One region of the Methylobacterium sp. D48H genome, then DNA from elsewhere that is predicted to be linked to it. Evidence: riboswitches for the same ligand, from Rfam matches in the RefSeq annotation. Region 1 holds a riboswitch; each other region holds the start of a gene.
The links. Region 1 has a riboswitch for cobalamin ahead of ACLBX8_RS27450 (TonB-dependent receptor plug domain-containing protein). Riboswitches for the same ligand answer to the same signal wherever they lie in the genome.

Region 1 (3,613 bases):
CAGGCAGTGGACGAGGAGATGCGGTTCAGCGTGTGGACAGGCCTCGCAGCGCACCGACCTCTTGGCAACATCAACCGCGCCCGCAACGCCCCCTATCGGCATTCGGCCGAGTTCCGTGAGCGGTTCAACCGCTGCCCGCTCCACGAGCCGAGTGCGGTGCGCTGAAGAGACATCCTGAAGTTGCAGATGCTGCAGATCTCAGATCGAGCACAACGGCGATGTCTGCTTCACCGCTAATCCGCTCAAAACCAGACAGGCAGAAACCCACCCTGAGCCGACATGCACGTGTGTACGAGTAGTAGCCGCGCCTGGCGTCGCGCTGAAGGCGGCCTCGACGGGATCGGGCTCTTAGGCGCCCCGCGGCCACTTACGCATGAGGTATCGAAGAAGCGACTGCCTCCCCTCGAACGCCACACATCTGAACAAGGTGTTTCCCTGCGTTGACGGATGGACGCATCGCAGCCTAGCTTGAGTGTGACGGTTCCCCTCGGGGATCAAAAGGGAACGCGGTGAGGTCACGCCCGTGAGGGCTCGGCCGATGCCGCGGCTGCCCCCGCAACTGTAAGCGGCGAGTCCTTCATCACGACGTCACTGGGCGGCCTCGCCCGGGAAGACGATGAGAGGGCGACGACCCGCGAGCCAGGAGACCTGCCGTCAGCCGTGGTCACACGCGGAGCTTGCCGGGCGGGGTGTCCTGGGAGGTGTCGCGGCGCCGTGGTTCCCTTGAGGACGCGGCCGCCGAGGCCTCGTTCGCGGTGACGTGCCACAGCCGTCACCCGAGGCCGTCCCTTGTCCTGCTTCCTCTCTCCCGCGCTCAGGCGTGCGCTCGTTTCGTCCTGCATCGGCAGCGCGGTTCTTTCTGCCTCGCCGGTCCTGGCCCAGCAGGTGGCCGCTCCCTTCGCCGATGCCCCCCGGCAAGCGGCTGCGGCCGAGGCCGCGGTCAGCCTCGCCGAGATCTCGGTCTCGGCCACCGGATTGCCGACGCCCATCGCCGCCACAGGTTCGAGCGTCACGGTCCTGACCGACCGCGTGCTCGAAGACCAGCAACGGCGCACCGTGCCGGACGCCCTGCAACAGGTGCCCGGCCTCAACGTGGTGCAGACGGGCGGCCCCGGCGGGCAGACCTCGGTGTTCATCCGCGGCGCGAACTCGAACCAGACCAAGGTCCTGATCGACGGCATCGACGCCACGGACCCCTCAAACCCGAACGGCTCGTTCGACTTCGGTCAGTTGTTGACCGACGACCTATCCCGCATCGAGGTCCTGCGCGGGCCGCAGAGCGGCCTGTACGGCAGCGACGCCATCGGCGGCGTGATCTCCTTCACGACCAAGCGGGGCGAGGGGCCGACGCGCGTGACCCTGCGGACCGAGGGCGGATCGTTCGGTACCTTCAACCAGTTCGGCCGCATCAGCGGGGCGCAGGACGGCTTCGACTACTCGGTGTCGATCCAGCACTTCCGAGCGGCCGCGACGCCGGTCACGCCGCGCGACCTCGTGCCCTTCGGCCGCCCGATCCACCCAAACTACTACGACAACGAGACGGTCTCGGCGAAGCTCGGCTACCAGTTCACCGACACGTTCCGGGTCAACTCGACCACGCGGTTCATCAATTCGCGCCTGCTGTTCACCGGCACGGACTTCAGCACCTTCCCGGCCTTTCCGTCCGCGGTCCGCAGCGCCGCCGACGTGCAGCAGCTCTACACCCGCAACGAGGCCGAATGGACGCCCATTGTCGGCTTTCACAACATCTTCGCGATCAACTACTCGAACCTGTTCAATCGCCAGCAGCAGAACGAGTACGACCCGTTCGCCATCCAGCCGACGACCGGCCTCGGCGAGCGCCTGCGCTACGAGTATCGTGGCGACTACCTTCTCTCGCCCGGCAACCTCGTCCTGTTCGGAGCGCAGCGAGACGAGGAGAGCCTGCTGACGATTGATCCGAACGCATTCGGTGCCGGCACCCTCAGGGCACGCAACGGCAACACAGCCGGCTACGGCGAGGTGCAACTGACGCCCTTCGACCGCGCCGCCCTCGTGGTCAACATCCGCCACGACGAGAACGACCAGTTCGGCCCCGCCACCACGTTTCGCGTCGCGCCGAGCTACATCCTGCCCGGCACCGAGACGCGCCTGAAGGGCAGTGTCGGCACCGGCTTCAAGGCACCGACCCTCAGCCAGCTCTACCAGAACTTCCCAGCGTCCAACTTCTTCGGCAACCCGAACCTCAAGCCGGAGGAGAGCTTCGGGTTCGACGGCGGTTTGGAACAGCCGCTCGGCGAGCGCGTGCTCATCGGCGCGACCTACTACCAGAACGACTTCAGGAACCTGATCAACACCAACGCGACCTTCACGTCGAACGTCAACGTCGGACGGGCGACGACCTACGGGGCGGAAGCCTTCGTCTCGGTCCGGTTCACGGACACGCTGTCGGGCCGGATCGACTACACCAACACGGTCTCGAAGGATGAGATCGCCAACCAGGAGCTGCTTCGCCGGCCCCGGCATAAGGGCAGCGCGAACGTCTTCTGGAACCCTCTGCCGGGCCTGACCATCACCGGGACCCTGATCGTGCTCGGACCGTTCGTCGACGGCAACCGGGACTTCTCAGTGCCGCGGCTAAAGAACCCCGGCTTCACGGTCGTGAACCTGTCGGCCAACTACGACATCAACGAGAACGTCGGCCTGTTCGTCCGGGTCGATAACCTGTTCGACCGCCGCTACGAGAACCCGACCGGCTATCTCGGCCCGGGCCTCGCCGCCTACGGCGGCGTGCGCCTCACGGCCTTCTGAGATGGTGATGACGTCACGCCTCGCGCTCGCTCTCGTGGCCATCCTGTCCGCCGTGCCTTTGGTCGCGGCGGCGGCACCCGTGCGTGTGGTCTCGATGAACCTCTGCGCCGACGAACTCGTCCTCCGGCTGGCCGACCGCGATCAAGTGCTGTCGGTCACCTACCTTGCCCGTGACCCGCGGGGCTCGACCGTCGCGGCCGAAGCGGTCGGGCTGCCGGTGACGCGGGGTCTCACCGAGGAGGTCGTGGCCCTGAAGCCCGACCTTGTGATCGCCGGAGCCTTCACGACGCGCACGACGGTGGGCATGCTCAAGCGCGTCGGCGCCCCCGTGCTCGAACTCGGCGTGCCGGCTGACCTCGATGGCGTCCGCGCCCAGATCCGCGAGGTCGCGGCGGCGCTCGGCCATGCCGAACGGGGCGAGGCGATGGTCGCGGCGCTCAATGCGCGTCTCGCCGCCATCTTGCCGGCCAGGCAGCCCCTTCGCGTCCTCGTGATGCGTCCGAACGCCTTCACGGTCGCGCCTGGTGGGCTTGGGGACGCGCTGATCCGCGCCGCCGGCCTCGTCAACGTCTCGGCCGAGATCGGGCGTGACCGCTTCGGGCAGGTGCCCCTCGAAGCCGCAGCGCTGGCGAACCCGGACCTCATCGTGGTCGATGAAGGCGCGCCCGGTTCGCCCTCGCTCGCCGACACGCTGCTGCATCATCCCGTCTTCCAAGCGCTCGCGCGAGCGCACCGGACGGTCGACATCCCGAACCGCCTTTGGACCTGTCCGGGGCCACAGGTCGCGGAGGTCGTGGCGCAGCTCGCCGAGGCTGCGAACGAA
Region 2 (3,613 bases), on a different contig from region 1:
GGGAACGGCACGTAGAGCATCACCAGCCCGGAGCCGATCCACAGCGCGAAGAACAGCCCCGCGGCGATCCCGGCCCAGCGGTGGAACAGGAGCAGCCAGCGCCGTCCCGCCTTGCCGAGCCGGCGCGGCAGGCTCACCACGTCACCGTGTAGGCGACCTCGACCGAGCGCGGGCGCCCGAGCAGCCAGTTGGTCCCGACCCCGTTCACGGCGTTGCCCGAGATCGCGTAGACCTTGTCGAACAGGTTGTAGACCCGCACGGACAGGCGTGAATCCGCCGTCACCTGATGGTCCAGGACCGCGTTGACGAGGTTGTAGGCGGGGCGCCGCGCGGTGTTGCCGAAGTCGCTGTAGACCTGCCCGACGTTCTGCAGTCCGACCCGCGCGGTCCAGTCGCGGGTGACGTCCCAGGTCAGCCAGAGGTTGGCCACGCGCTCGGGCACGTCGATCGGCTGGTTGCCGGCATACGAGACGGTGGCGCCGTTCACCGTCTGGTCGAACCGGTCGTACTGCGCGTGGAGGAGCGCGAGGTTGCCGTCGAGCCGCCAGCCCGGCGCGAAGCGCCAGCCGAGCGCCAGCTCGAAGCCCTGCGAGGACTGGCTCCCCACCTGCGTGGACAGCGTCGGCTGGCCGGGGATCGCCGAGATCAGGTTGTCCTTGACGATCCGGTAGCCCGCGACGGTCCATTCGAGGGCGCCGTCGAAGGCCAGCCCCTTGGCGCCGATCTCGACCTGATCGCCGGTCGCGAGCCTGAAGCCCGCCAGCGACTGCGACAGCGTGATCAGGCTGTTCACCGGGTCGGTGGCGAAGCTGTACTGGGCGTAGAGCGCGCTGTCCGGCGTCGGGTTGTAGACGAGGCCGAACCGGTAGCCGAGCGCCCGGTAGGTCTTCTCGAACCGCGATCCCGTCTGCAGGTCCTCGCGGTTCAGCGTCGGCACGTCGAGGCGCACGCCCGTGAGGAACGAGAGCTTGTCCGACAGGATCACCCGGTCCTCGGCGAAGACCGAGGCCTGGCTCGTCTGCGTCGCGTAGGCCGGGCGCGCCCGGCCGTTCTGCGGGAACAGGCCCGGATCGTAGCCGGTGAGCGGTACGCTGGTTGTCGGAGCGTCGAAATAGAAGTTGTTGGTGTGGCGGAAGTCGATGTGATTCACGTCGAAGCCGGCCACGAACTGGTTCGGCAGCCCGAACAGGCTGCCCCGGACCGTCGCGTCGAGGCGGTCTCCGACCTGCTCCTGGCTGTGGTAGATCTCCAGGTAGTCGCCCCGGTCCACGAGCCCGGTGCCGCGGTTGTAGCTGTACTGCTCGACGTCGAGCCAGTGGCGCCGGCTGGTGAGCCGGTAGGCGGTGTTGCGGATCGTGATGTCGGCCGAGGGGGACCACTCGGTCTTGAGCTGGGTCCAGTTGTCGGCCCAGGTGATCTTCGCGTCGCGGACGTTGTAGTTGTTGAACCGGATGAGATCCGGGATCCGTCCCTCGACCAGCGGGGTGCCCCAGTAGCGGGCGGGCTCCTGGTAGCCGAGATCGTGGCTCAGGGTGAAGGCGAGGTCGGCGCTCGGCCGGAACAGCAGGGCGGCGGAGACCGCGAGGTTGCGGAAATCGCCCTCCGGCCGCATCCAGCCGTCGGCGCGATTGCCGCTGACGTTGAGGCGGTACGCGAAGGTGTCGCCGTACTCCGCTTGGCCCAGCGGGCCGCCGGAATCGAGGGCGAGCCGCGCGACCCCGTCGGTGCCGATCACCGCGCGGGCGGCGTTGATCGGCACGAAGACCGGCTTCTTGGGCACCACGTTGATGACGCCGCCGATGGCGCCGTCGCCGTAGAGCACCGAGGACGGCCCGCGCAGCACCTCGATCCGCTCGACGTTCCACGTGTCGAACGGGAAGGTCACGGTGTTGGCGCCGACGTAGAAGCGCGTGCCGTCGTAGAGCTGCTGGATCGAGTTCGGGCCGGCGAAGCCGCGGGATGTGAACGCGCCGTTGCCGTTGCCGGGCGCTGCGATGGTGGTGATGCCGGTCGCGTCCTGGGTCACGGCCTCGGCGATCGTGTCCTGGCCGCGCAGCCGCGCGGTCTCGCCCGACACGATGTCGAGGCTGGCCGGCGTCTCCAGCGGTGTCAGGCCGAGGCGGCTCGCGGTCCGGTCGGGCGTGCGCAGGTTGAGCCCGTTCGGCGGGAGGCGGCCCGGGTCGCCGCCCGCGCCCGCGACCGACAGCTCATCCAGCGTGACCGCCTCCTGTGCGGCGGCCGGACTGGCGAGGAGCGCGAGGAGAACGCCGCAGAGGGGGGCCCGCCCGCCGAGGCAGGAGCGATGGGTCGATGGAGACATGGGGAAAGCGGTCCGTGCACGGCGCGCGCCGGCCCCCGCGTCCTACAAGCATTGTAATAACATTACAATGCACTCGCTGTCCGGTAGCCTCTGCCCGTGCGGGCGCGCGACGGCGTCCTGCGACAGGGCTCGAGGGGTTCGGGACGGCGGAGACGGGCATGGGGAACGGCGTCGCGGGCGCGCTTGCTGTGGCACGTCACCGCGAACGAGGCCTCGGCGGCCGCCTCCCCTCGGGACTGGCGGCGCCTCGACACCCGCCAGGACACCCCGCCCGGCGCGTTTCGCGTGTGACCACGGCTGACGGCAGGTCTCCTGGCTCGCGGGTCGCCGCCCTCGCACCGTCTTCCCGGGGTGACCCAGTGACGTGGTGGTGAAGGGCTCGCCGCTTACAGTTGCGGGGGCAGCCGCGGCTTCGGGGCGAACCCCTCACCGCGTTCCCTTTTGATCCCCGAGGGGAACCGTCGAACACAGCTTGGCCGTAGCGGGGGCGGGCGTCAACCGTGTGTCCGGTTGTTGCCGTGGATCGGCGCACTGTGCGCCGGTCCGTTGCGACCGCGCCGACGACGGGCTAGCCCCTGCGGGATGACGGTCTGGCGGCCCCCTGCGGAGATTCGCGTGAAGGCGCTGGGTCTGCCCCGGCGCGGCAACAGCCTGCTCGTGGCCGAGGTCCGCGCGGATGACGGGCGGCTGAAGGGCGTCCGGCCGCTCGGCGGCAGCGTCGCGTTCGGCGAGCGGGTCGAGGACGCCCTGATCCGGGAGTTCCAGGAGGAGCTCGGCGTCACCGTCTCGGTGCTCGGCGGCCCCCGCGTCATGGAGAACATCTTCACGCACGAGGGGCAGGTCGGGCACGAGGTGCTGTTCCTGTTCCCCGTCGCCCTGCCGCCGGGGCGGTTCGACGGGCAGGAGCGCTTCGTCTTCCACGAGGATTCCGGCACCGCCTGCGTGGCGCTGTGGTGCGATCTGGACGGGCTCGACGTGCCGGGCGGTCCCGACCTCTTCCCCGCCGGCCTGAAGGACCGCCTCCGCGACGCGTGGCGCGCGGAGCCCTGACGGACCGGGCCGGCCCACCGCCTTTGCCGCTCGGCGCGGGCGATGCTACAGCCGGGCAATCCCATCGGTCCGGACGTCCGCGACGCCGCGGCCCATGCGCCCGGACGCTCCGTCCGACGCGGAGACGGGTGCCGGCGGAAGCATGACGATACGACCTCCCAGAAGCGGCGGGCCGACGGGGCGCAAGCCTCAGGCCGGCAAGTCCAGCGCCAGCAAGTTCAGGGGCGGCAAGGCCCAGGCCGA
Region 3 (3,613 bases), on a different contig from region 1:
GTCGGCCGCGGCGACCGCCACGGTGCAGGGCCGCTTGCAGACCGACAGGCACTCTACCGCCTCGACCCGCAGGTCCGGCGTGGCGCCGCTCCGCGCCCGGAGCGCCTCCAGCAGGCGGGCCCCGGCGCGGGGGCCGTCGGGGTCGTCGTCCGGCCGGCGGCAGGTGGTGCAGACGTAGAGAACGGTCTCAGGCACGGGCCGCTCCCCGATCCGCGCCGCGGGCGAAGGCCTGCCACGCCCAGCCGAGCCCCAGCCCGATCAGGATCCAGAACACGAAGCTGATCGCGAGCGACCGCGCGGCGAATTGCGCGGCGAGCGCGGCCGGAAGTTCGGACGCGGCCTCGGGCGCCTGCGGGGCACCGACGACGTGCGGCGCGATGATCAGGACGAGCCCCCCGAGGATCGTGATCAGCGCGCGGCGGATGGTGATCAGGTAGAGCCCCATCCCGGTCGCCGCGGCGGTCATCACCCACCACGCCTGCCGTGTCGCGAGCGGGGCCGCCGCGCTGCCGGGCAGTTCCGGCGGCAGGCCGAGGCCCGGCGCGAGGGCGACGCTGGCGAAGGCGGCCACCGCGAAGGCGAGGCCGACCTGCGGCGTGGGTTCGCGGCCGCAGGCGAGCATCACCGCGCCGAGCAGCAGCGCGTAGCCGACGCCACCCACGAGGGTCGCGAGCCCGGTGAAGGCCATCCGCGGCAGGCCGGGCGCGGGCTGCCATTCCGGCGCGGCGTCGGGCGCGGCGTGGTCGTGCCCGGCATGGGCCAGCACGATCGGGAACGCCCTGACCGGGAGCGCCTTGGCAGCCCGGTTCGGCGCCTCCTGCTGCTCGTAGCGCTCGGCCGCGACGATCAGCGGCGAGGTCAGCGTGAGTTCGAGGCCCGTCACGATGGCAGCCGCGAAGAAGCCGGCGGCGAGGGCCGCCGACAGGAGCCGGATGATCATCCCTGGTCCGGGGACGTCAGTGGCAGGGGAAGTTCTGGGTGTGCCGGAAATCGTGCGCCGCGTTGTGGAGCGCGATCGCCGGCGAGAAGCCCGCCATGAACAGCAGGCCGAGGCCCAGCACGGCCGCGAGCGCGACGGCGATCGGGCGCTCCGAGGCGCGGGTGCCGGCGGCGAGGGTTTGCGTCGTCATCAGAAGCGTCTCCAGCCGCCCCACCGGCGGCATTGCGGGATCCTGTCGCGACGGCAGGTCTCCTGGCTCGCGGCTCGGCGCGCCCACCGCCTTCCCGGATCGCTCCGGTGGCGCTTGGCGGGCGCTCGCCGCTCACAGTTGCGGGGGCAGCCGCAGAATCGGGGCTTCAAACCCCTCACCGCATTCCCTTTTCACCCCGTCTCCGGGGCACCGTCGCCCGGCCGTTGTAGACGCATGACCGCCGGGACACAACGGAGCGGCGCCGGATCGCGGCCGTTTCCCGCGCCCGCCCCGCGATCGGGGCGGGCTTGACGGCCGCGCCCCGGAGCGGGCACCGCCGCACCCGATACCCGCCCGGCCCCGGCGCGGGCGCTGAACTCCCGGAGACCCGATGGCCCCGACAGACGATCCGACCCCGGTCCTCGTCGATCTCGCGGCCGGCCGTGAGCCGCGGATCGTCTCCGATGCGGGCACGGGAACGACGTGGCTCGAGGTCGACCTCGGCGGCCGCTTCCCGATCCATTCCGTCGCCCTGCGGCCGGGGGAGGGGGCGGTTCCCGCGGAGCCCGGCGACGTCGCGGTGGCGGTCTCGCAGGACGGCGTGACGTGGGCCGAGCCGGACCTCGCCGGCTGGACCGCGACCCCGGACGCCCTCATCGCCGCGATCGTCCCCGACGAGCGGGCCTGGGCGCGCGCGGTCCGGATCGCCGCGCCCGAACCGGCCCGGATCGCCGGCATCGGCATCCGCGCCGACGAGGCCGCGGTCGACCTGATCGCGCTGCGGGCGATGCTCGGCCTCGACGTGATGCTCCTGAACGAGACGCCCGGCGCCAACGTCTACGTCACCTACGCGCTCCAGTCGGCGCCCGACCGCGCCAGCCACGCCCTGGTCGGCCTGTCGCTGTTCGAGAACGGCGCCTTCGGCAACTGCCTCGTCCAGTACATCATCGCGGTGACGATCGCGAAGGCGCTCAACCTGAAATACATCAAAGTGCCCAAGGTCGACCGCAGCAAGGTGATCTTCCTGACCGAGCGGCTGACCTGCGACGGGATCACCTTCATCCCGCCGGACGAGCCGCTGCCGTCGGACGGGTACTTCCTGTCGGGCCTGTATTTCGACCCGACGCAGTTCGAGCGCGTGACCGCGCTGCGGGGGCCGACGGATTCGCGCGCGATCGTGCAGAGCGTGATCCGGCCGCTGTTCAACGGCCTGCCGAAGAGCTTCCCGGTGAAGCCCGACGACCAGCTCCTGATCCACATCCGGTCGGGCGACATCTTCAGCACCTGGGTCGATCCGCACTATCCGCAGCCGCCCTTCGCGTTCTACCGGATGGTCATCGACCGGCTCCTGGCCGAGGGTCGGATCCGCTCGGTCAAGCTCGTCTTCGAGAACAGACTGAATCCGGTCATCGCCGAGGTGGAGGCGTACGCCGAGCGGCGCGGATTGCCCGTGGAGATCCAGAGCGAGTCGCTGATCTCCGACGTCGCGGCGCTCGTGAACGGCCGCTACCTCGTCTTCGGGCTGGGGACCTTCGGGCCGGGGATCTGCCACCTCTCGGATCACGTCGAGCAGGTCTTCTACTTCGCGTCGAACTGGCCGCAGGGCTTCCAGTCGATCCCCACCATCGGGAAGGTGGTCGAGGTCCGCGATCTCGAGGGCCGCTACATGAAGGTCGGCGAGTGGCAGAACACCGACGCGCAGCGCCGGACGATGGTGGATTACCCGGCCGAGGCCCTCGCCTTCGACGACGCGTGACCGGCGCGGCGGGCCGGAGGCGCTACGGCGCGGTCCTGAGATGCTCGGCGGGGGCTCCGGCCGGACGGGTCGAGCCGGCGTCGCGCACCTTCAGGGCGTCCGTGTACATCCGCTCCACGTCCGTCCGGAAGGCGGCGCGCGAATCCGGACGCGTGTAGAACATGTGCCCGCCCGGATAGACCGCGAGGCTCAGGCGGCCGGCGGCGTAGGCGGGGACCTGCGCCAGCAGGAGCTTCGAGGCGAAGTAGGGCGTCACCAAGTCGGTGAAGCCGTGCGCCACGAGGACGCGCAGGTGCCCGTCGAGCGCCAGATCGCCCTTCAGGTTCGACAGGACCTCCGGGGCCTGCCGGCCCGAGCCCCAGCTCCAGCCGCGATTGACCGCGTTGTTCAGGAGCTCGTAACGCATGTTGGTCACCGGCCATTTCAGCGTCCGCGCGTAGAGGTCGAGCATCGCGCTCGTCAGCGGTGCCTGGAGGGCGGTGAGCTGGGGATCCTCGAAGCTCGACTGGGCGGCGTCCGGGTTCGGGTCCCAGCCGGTGATGCCGGTGTCGTAGGCGCTGGTCACGCGCCCCTCGGCGCGGTCGATCTCGCGCTGGACGCTCCGGGTCGAGAGGCGCGCCGCCTGGGCACGCACCAGGGCGGGGTCGAGACCGACGAGGGGCGCGACCTTCTCGGTCATCCGGGCGACGGCGGCCGTGTCGCTCGGCCCCTTGAGCAGGTCGCTCAG
Region 4 (3,613 bases), on a different contig from region 1:
CGGTTAGGTCGCAAACCCCGCCGAGCTCCGGCACCTTCTTGGCGACGTGGTTGGCGAGCTTCGCCAGCGTCTTGGTCGGGCCGATCCCGACGCAGGTCGGGATGCCAGTCCAGGCTCGCACGGTCTCACGCATGTCCCGAGCGAGCGGCACTCGGTCCCGCTCCCGGACGTCGGACAGGTCGAGGAAGCTTTCGTCGATGGAGTAGATCTCGATGCGCGGAGAGAAGCCCCGGTAGACCGTGTTCACCCGGGCGGACATGTCGCCGTACAGAGCATAGTTCGACGAGTAGACTCGCACGCCCCGGGACCGGCACATGTCGCGGATCTTGAAGTACGGCTCTCCCATGCGGATGCCGAGGGCCTTGGCCTCGGCGGTGCGGGCGATGGCGCAGCCGTCGTTGTTGCTCAGCACGATCACGGGCACGCGGGCCAAGCGGGCGTCGAACACGCGCTCGCAGGAGCAATAGAACGAGTTGCCGTCGGAGAGGGCGTAGGCCCGGGCGCTCACTCGCTCCGGCGCCTCGGGTTGATCGAGCCGGAGACGACGCCCCAGACCTCCACCTCTGCTCCGGGAGAAAGCCGGAACTCCGGAAAACGGGGATTGGCGAAAGCCAGGTGCACCCGATGCCCCTGGCGGCGCCAGACCTTGAAGGAGCGCTCGCCGTCGATATCGACCACGACGATGTCGCCGTTTCGCGGCGTGAGCGAGCGGTCGACCACCGCGAGGTCTCCGTCGAAAAGGCGGGCCAGCACCATGCTGTCGCCCGCCACCCGCACCAGGAAGGTCGCCGGCCGGTTGGCGATGAGCAGACGCTGAAGGTCGATCTCGTCCTCGATGAAATCGTCCGCCGGGCTGGGGAAGCCCGCCCTGACTGGTCGAGCCAGGAGGGGCACCGGCATGGGCAGGCCAATGGTAATGCCGCTGGCTTGCATGTTTTTGCTCCGCGAATCTAACAGAACAAAATAGGAACATGCGGCGGCGGTTCCTCGCAAGCGGCCGAGCTTGCGACAATGAGCCGGTGTGGACGCCTGTGGATAAATGGAATTGGCGCTTGCCGAAGAGATACCGTCAGAGCCGCTTCGGTCTAGACCGCGCCGGAGGAACGCCATTGAGGATCACCGTTTACGCGCTTGCGGCCTTGCCCTTTTTGGTGACGCCGACGCTGGCGGCGGGGGATTTCCCGCTCGCCTCCTGCAAAGGCTGGAACGGCACGGTCGTCGAGCGCGACGGCATCGATACGGCGCGGGCCACGATGCGCGGCATCGTCACCAAGGCCGACCTGCAGGAGTATTGCGAACGCGACCCCGGCGGGGAAACCAAGCAGTTCGGTGGCAAGCTCACGACGGCTCAGTGTGTCGCGAATTACTTACGGAGCGAAGGCCGAGCCACGATGACCGCGGAGGCGAACTGCCGAACCGGCACGGTCGGCTACCGTTACAGCGATGGGCAGGTCAGGAAGGCCCGCTTCCCAGTCGGGGCTGACGCCGACACCTCGTGCGCGTCGGGCATGCCGCCCATGGTCGAGCAGTTCAAGATGCTTTGCCCCGCTGCAGCCAAGCGGCTGAAGGTCGAGTAGGCGAGCCTGTTGGCGCCGTCGCCGCGCGTTCCCGATCCCGCCCAGGGATAGCTTGAGGTGTCATCACTCCGCCGACGCAACTCAGGTCACCTCGACCTCACGCGTGCCCTTTCACAGGAGCCGGTCGAACGGCAGCAGCCGGTGCGTTGACTCACATTCTCGTGAAGCGTAGCTCAACCTTGACGGTTCCCTCCGGGGATCAAAAGGGAACGTGGTTGGGGCTATCCCCGAAGCCACGGCTGCCCCCGCAACTGTAAGCGGCGAGCCCTTCACCACCATGTCACTGGGTCACCCCGGGAAGACGGTGCGAGGGCGGCGACCCGCGAGCCAGGAGACCTGCCGTCAGCCGTGGTCACACGCGAAACGCGTCGGGCGGGGTGGTCCTGACGGGTGTCGAGACGGCCGTGCGCCAGCGCGGCTGGCGAGGCCTCGTTCGCGGTGACGTGCCACTGCCGTCCCGAGGTCCTAGGCCTGTGTACCGTTCGATTTCCAAAAGGCGGTTTCGCGCATGCGTCGCCACGCTCGCGCTTACCCTTCCGGGCGCATCTCCGACGCTGGCCCAGGGAGACCCTGCCGAGGCAGCGGCCGCTGTGGTTCTCGATCCGCTCTCGGTCGAGGGCAGCTACACCGCCGCACCGACCTACCAAGTCAAGGATCTCTACAGCGGGACGAAGACCGTGACGCCGCGGCTCTCGCTGCCCCAGCAGGTCGACGTCGTGCCCCAGGAGGTCCTGCGGGACACCGCCGCCACGCGCGTCGAGCGCGCCCTCGACTACGTTCCGGGAGTCGGCAAGCAGAACGATTTCGGCGCCCAGAACCTCGCGCTCTACTCGGTGCGCGGCTTCGCCACCCAGGATATCTTCTTCAACGGCTTCAACATTGCCCGGGGCTACAACGGCGCGCCGGACACCCAGAACGTGCAGTCCATCGAGGTGCTCAAGGGACCGAGCGGGGCACTCTATGGACGCAGCGACCCGGGCGGCACCATCAACATCCTGACCAAGCAGCCCGTGGCCTTGCCCTTCGTCGAAATGGGCACGCTGTTCGGGAGCTTCGGAACGGCACGCACCACCGTCGACGCCGGCGGGCCACTGAACGAGGAAGGCACCGTCCTCTACCGCTTCAACGGCGCGCTCGCGAGGCAGGACAGCTTCCGCGATTTCGTCGACGGCGACCGCGTCCTGGCTGCGCCCGTGGTGAGCTGGCTGATCAGCCCGGACACCAAGTTGACCGTCGAGGCGCAGTACCTGCGCAACCGCCAGACCTTCGACCGCGGGACGGTGGCGGTGAACAACCGCCTTGGCCTCGTACCGCGCTCCCGCTTCTTCGGTGAGCCGGGCGACGACTCCGTGTCAGAAGCCGGGATCCTGCAGATCCGCCTCGATCACGCCTTCAATGCCGACTGGCAGCTCAGGGTCGCCGGCCACTTCAACACCGGCAGCCTGACCGGCCTGCAGACCGGCGCGACCGGCCTTCTCGACGACGGGCGCACCCTGCTGCGCGAGTTCCGCCGGCACGACTTCACGTGGGGCGTGGCCATCGGTCAGGCCGAGCTCGTGGGGCACTTCGACACCGGGCCGTTCGCCCACACCGTGCTGCTCGGCCTTGAGCACGAGCGCTACAACAGCACCGAGAACCTGCTGCGCTCGACGCCGCGGCTCGACCCCTTCGCCATCGACCTGTTCAACCCGGTCTACGGCCAGCCCAAGCCGCCCTTTACGCGGCGCTACAGCGCGAGCGAGAACGTCGGGAACACCGCCGTCTACGTGCAGGACCAGATCGCGCTGAGCCCCGAGTGGAGGCTGCTCCTCGGCAACCGAACCGACTTCTACAACCAGACCTTCCGCGACAAGGTTGGCAACGAGCGCACGGAGCAGGACCGGACCGGCTTCTCACCGCGTGCGGGTCTCGTCTACCAGCCGCTGTCCTTCCTCTCGTTCTACAGCAACGTGGCGGCCTCGTTCCGGCCTAACACCGGCTTCGACATTGCGACACGACCCTTCGCCCCCGAGACCGGCTTCGGCTACGAGGCAGGC

Region 2: linked by a shared signal. The riboswitch ahead of ACLBX8_RS24575 (TonB-dependent receptor) and the one ahead of ACLBX8_RS27450 (TonB-dependent receptor plug domain-containing protein) in region 1 are both predicted to bind cobalamin.
Region 3: linked by a shared signal. The riboswitch ahead of ACLBX8_RS14920 (CbtB domain-containing protein) and the one ahead of ACLBX8_RS27450 (TonB-dependent receptor plug domain-containing protein) in region 1 are both predicted to bind cobalamin.
Region 4: linked by a shared signal. The riboswitch ahead of ACLBX8_RS29320 (TonB-dependent siderophore receptor) and the one ahead of ACLBX8_RS27450 (TonB-dependent receptor plug domain-containing protein) in region 1 are both predicted to bind cobalamin.

The regions. Positions count from the first base shown of each region.
Region 1 is NZ_JBKFAP010000028.1:57,100-60,712, reverse strand. It holds gene ACLBX8_RS27455 (catalase family protein) at 1-165, shown strand, start outside; cobalamin riboswitch at 462-670, shown strand; gene ACLBX8_RS27450 (TonB-dependent receptor plug domain-containing protein) at 790-2,790, shown strand; gene ACLBX8_RS27445 (ABC transporter substrate-binding protein) at 2,798-3,613, shown strand, end outside.
Region 2 is NZ_JBKFAP010000020.1:99,806-103,418, forward strand. It holds gene ACLBX8_RS24570 (PepSY domain-containing protein) at 1-140, opposite strand, end outside; gene ACLBX8_RS24575 (TonB-dependent receptor) at 134-2,320, opposite strand; cobalamin riboswitch at 2,606-2,798, opposite strand; gene ACLBX8_RS24580 (NUDIX hydrolase) at 2,936-3,370, shown strand; partial or broken gene ACLBX8_RS24585 (RluA family pseudouridine synthase) at 3,513-3,613, shown strand, end outside.
Region 3 is NZ_JBKFAP010000007.1:140,665-144,277, forward strand. It holds gene ACLBX8_RS14910 (DUF1636 domain-containing protein) at 1-195, opposite strand, end outside; gene ACLBX8_RS14915 (CbtA family protein) at 188-940, opposite strand; gene ACLBX8_RS14920 (CbtB domain-containing protein) at 957-1,130, opposite strand; cobalamin riboswitch at 1,166-1,360, opposite strand; gene ACLBX8_RS14925 (discoidin domain-containing protein) at 1,522-2,886, shown strand; gene ACLBX8_RS14930 (S10 family peptidase) at 2,909-3,613, opposite strand, start outside.
Region 4 is NZ_JBKFAP010000036.1:26,496-30,108, forward strand. It holds gene ACLBX8_RS29305 (Y-family DNA polymerase) at 1-508, opposite strand, end outside; gene ACLBX8_RS29310 (LexA family protein) at 505-933, opposite strand; gene ACLBX8_RS29315 (hypothetical protein) at 1,110-1,577, shown strand; cobalamin riboswitch at 1,744-1,935, shown strand; gene ACLBX8_RS29320 (TonB-dependent siderophore receptor) at 2,255-3,613, shown strand, end outside.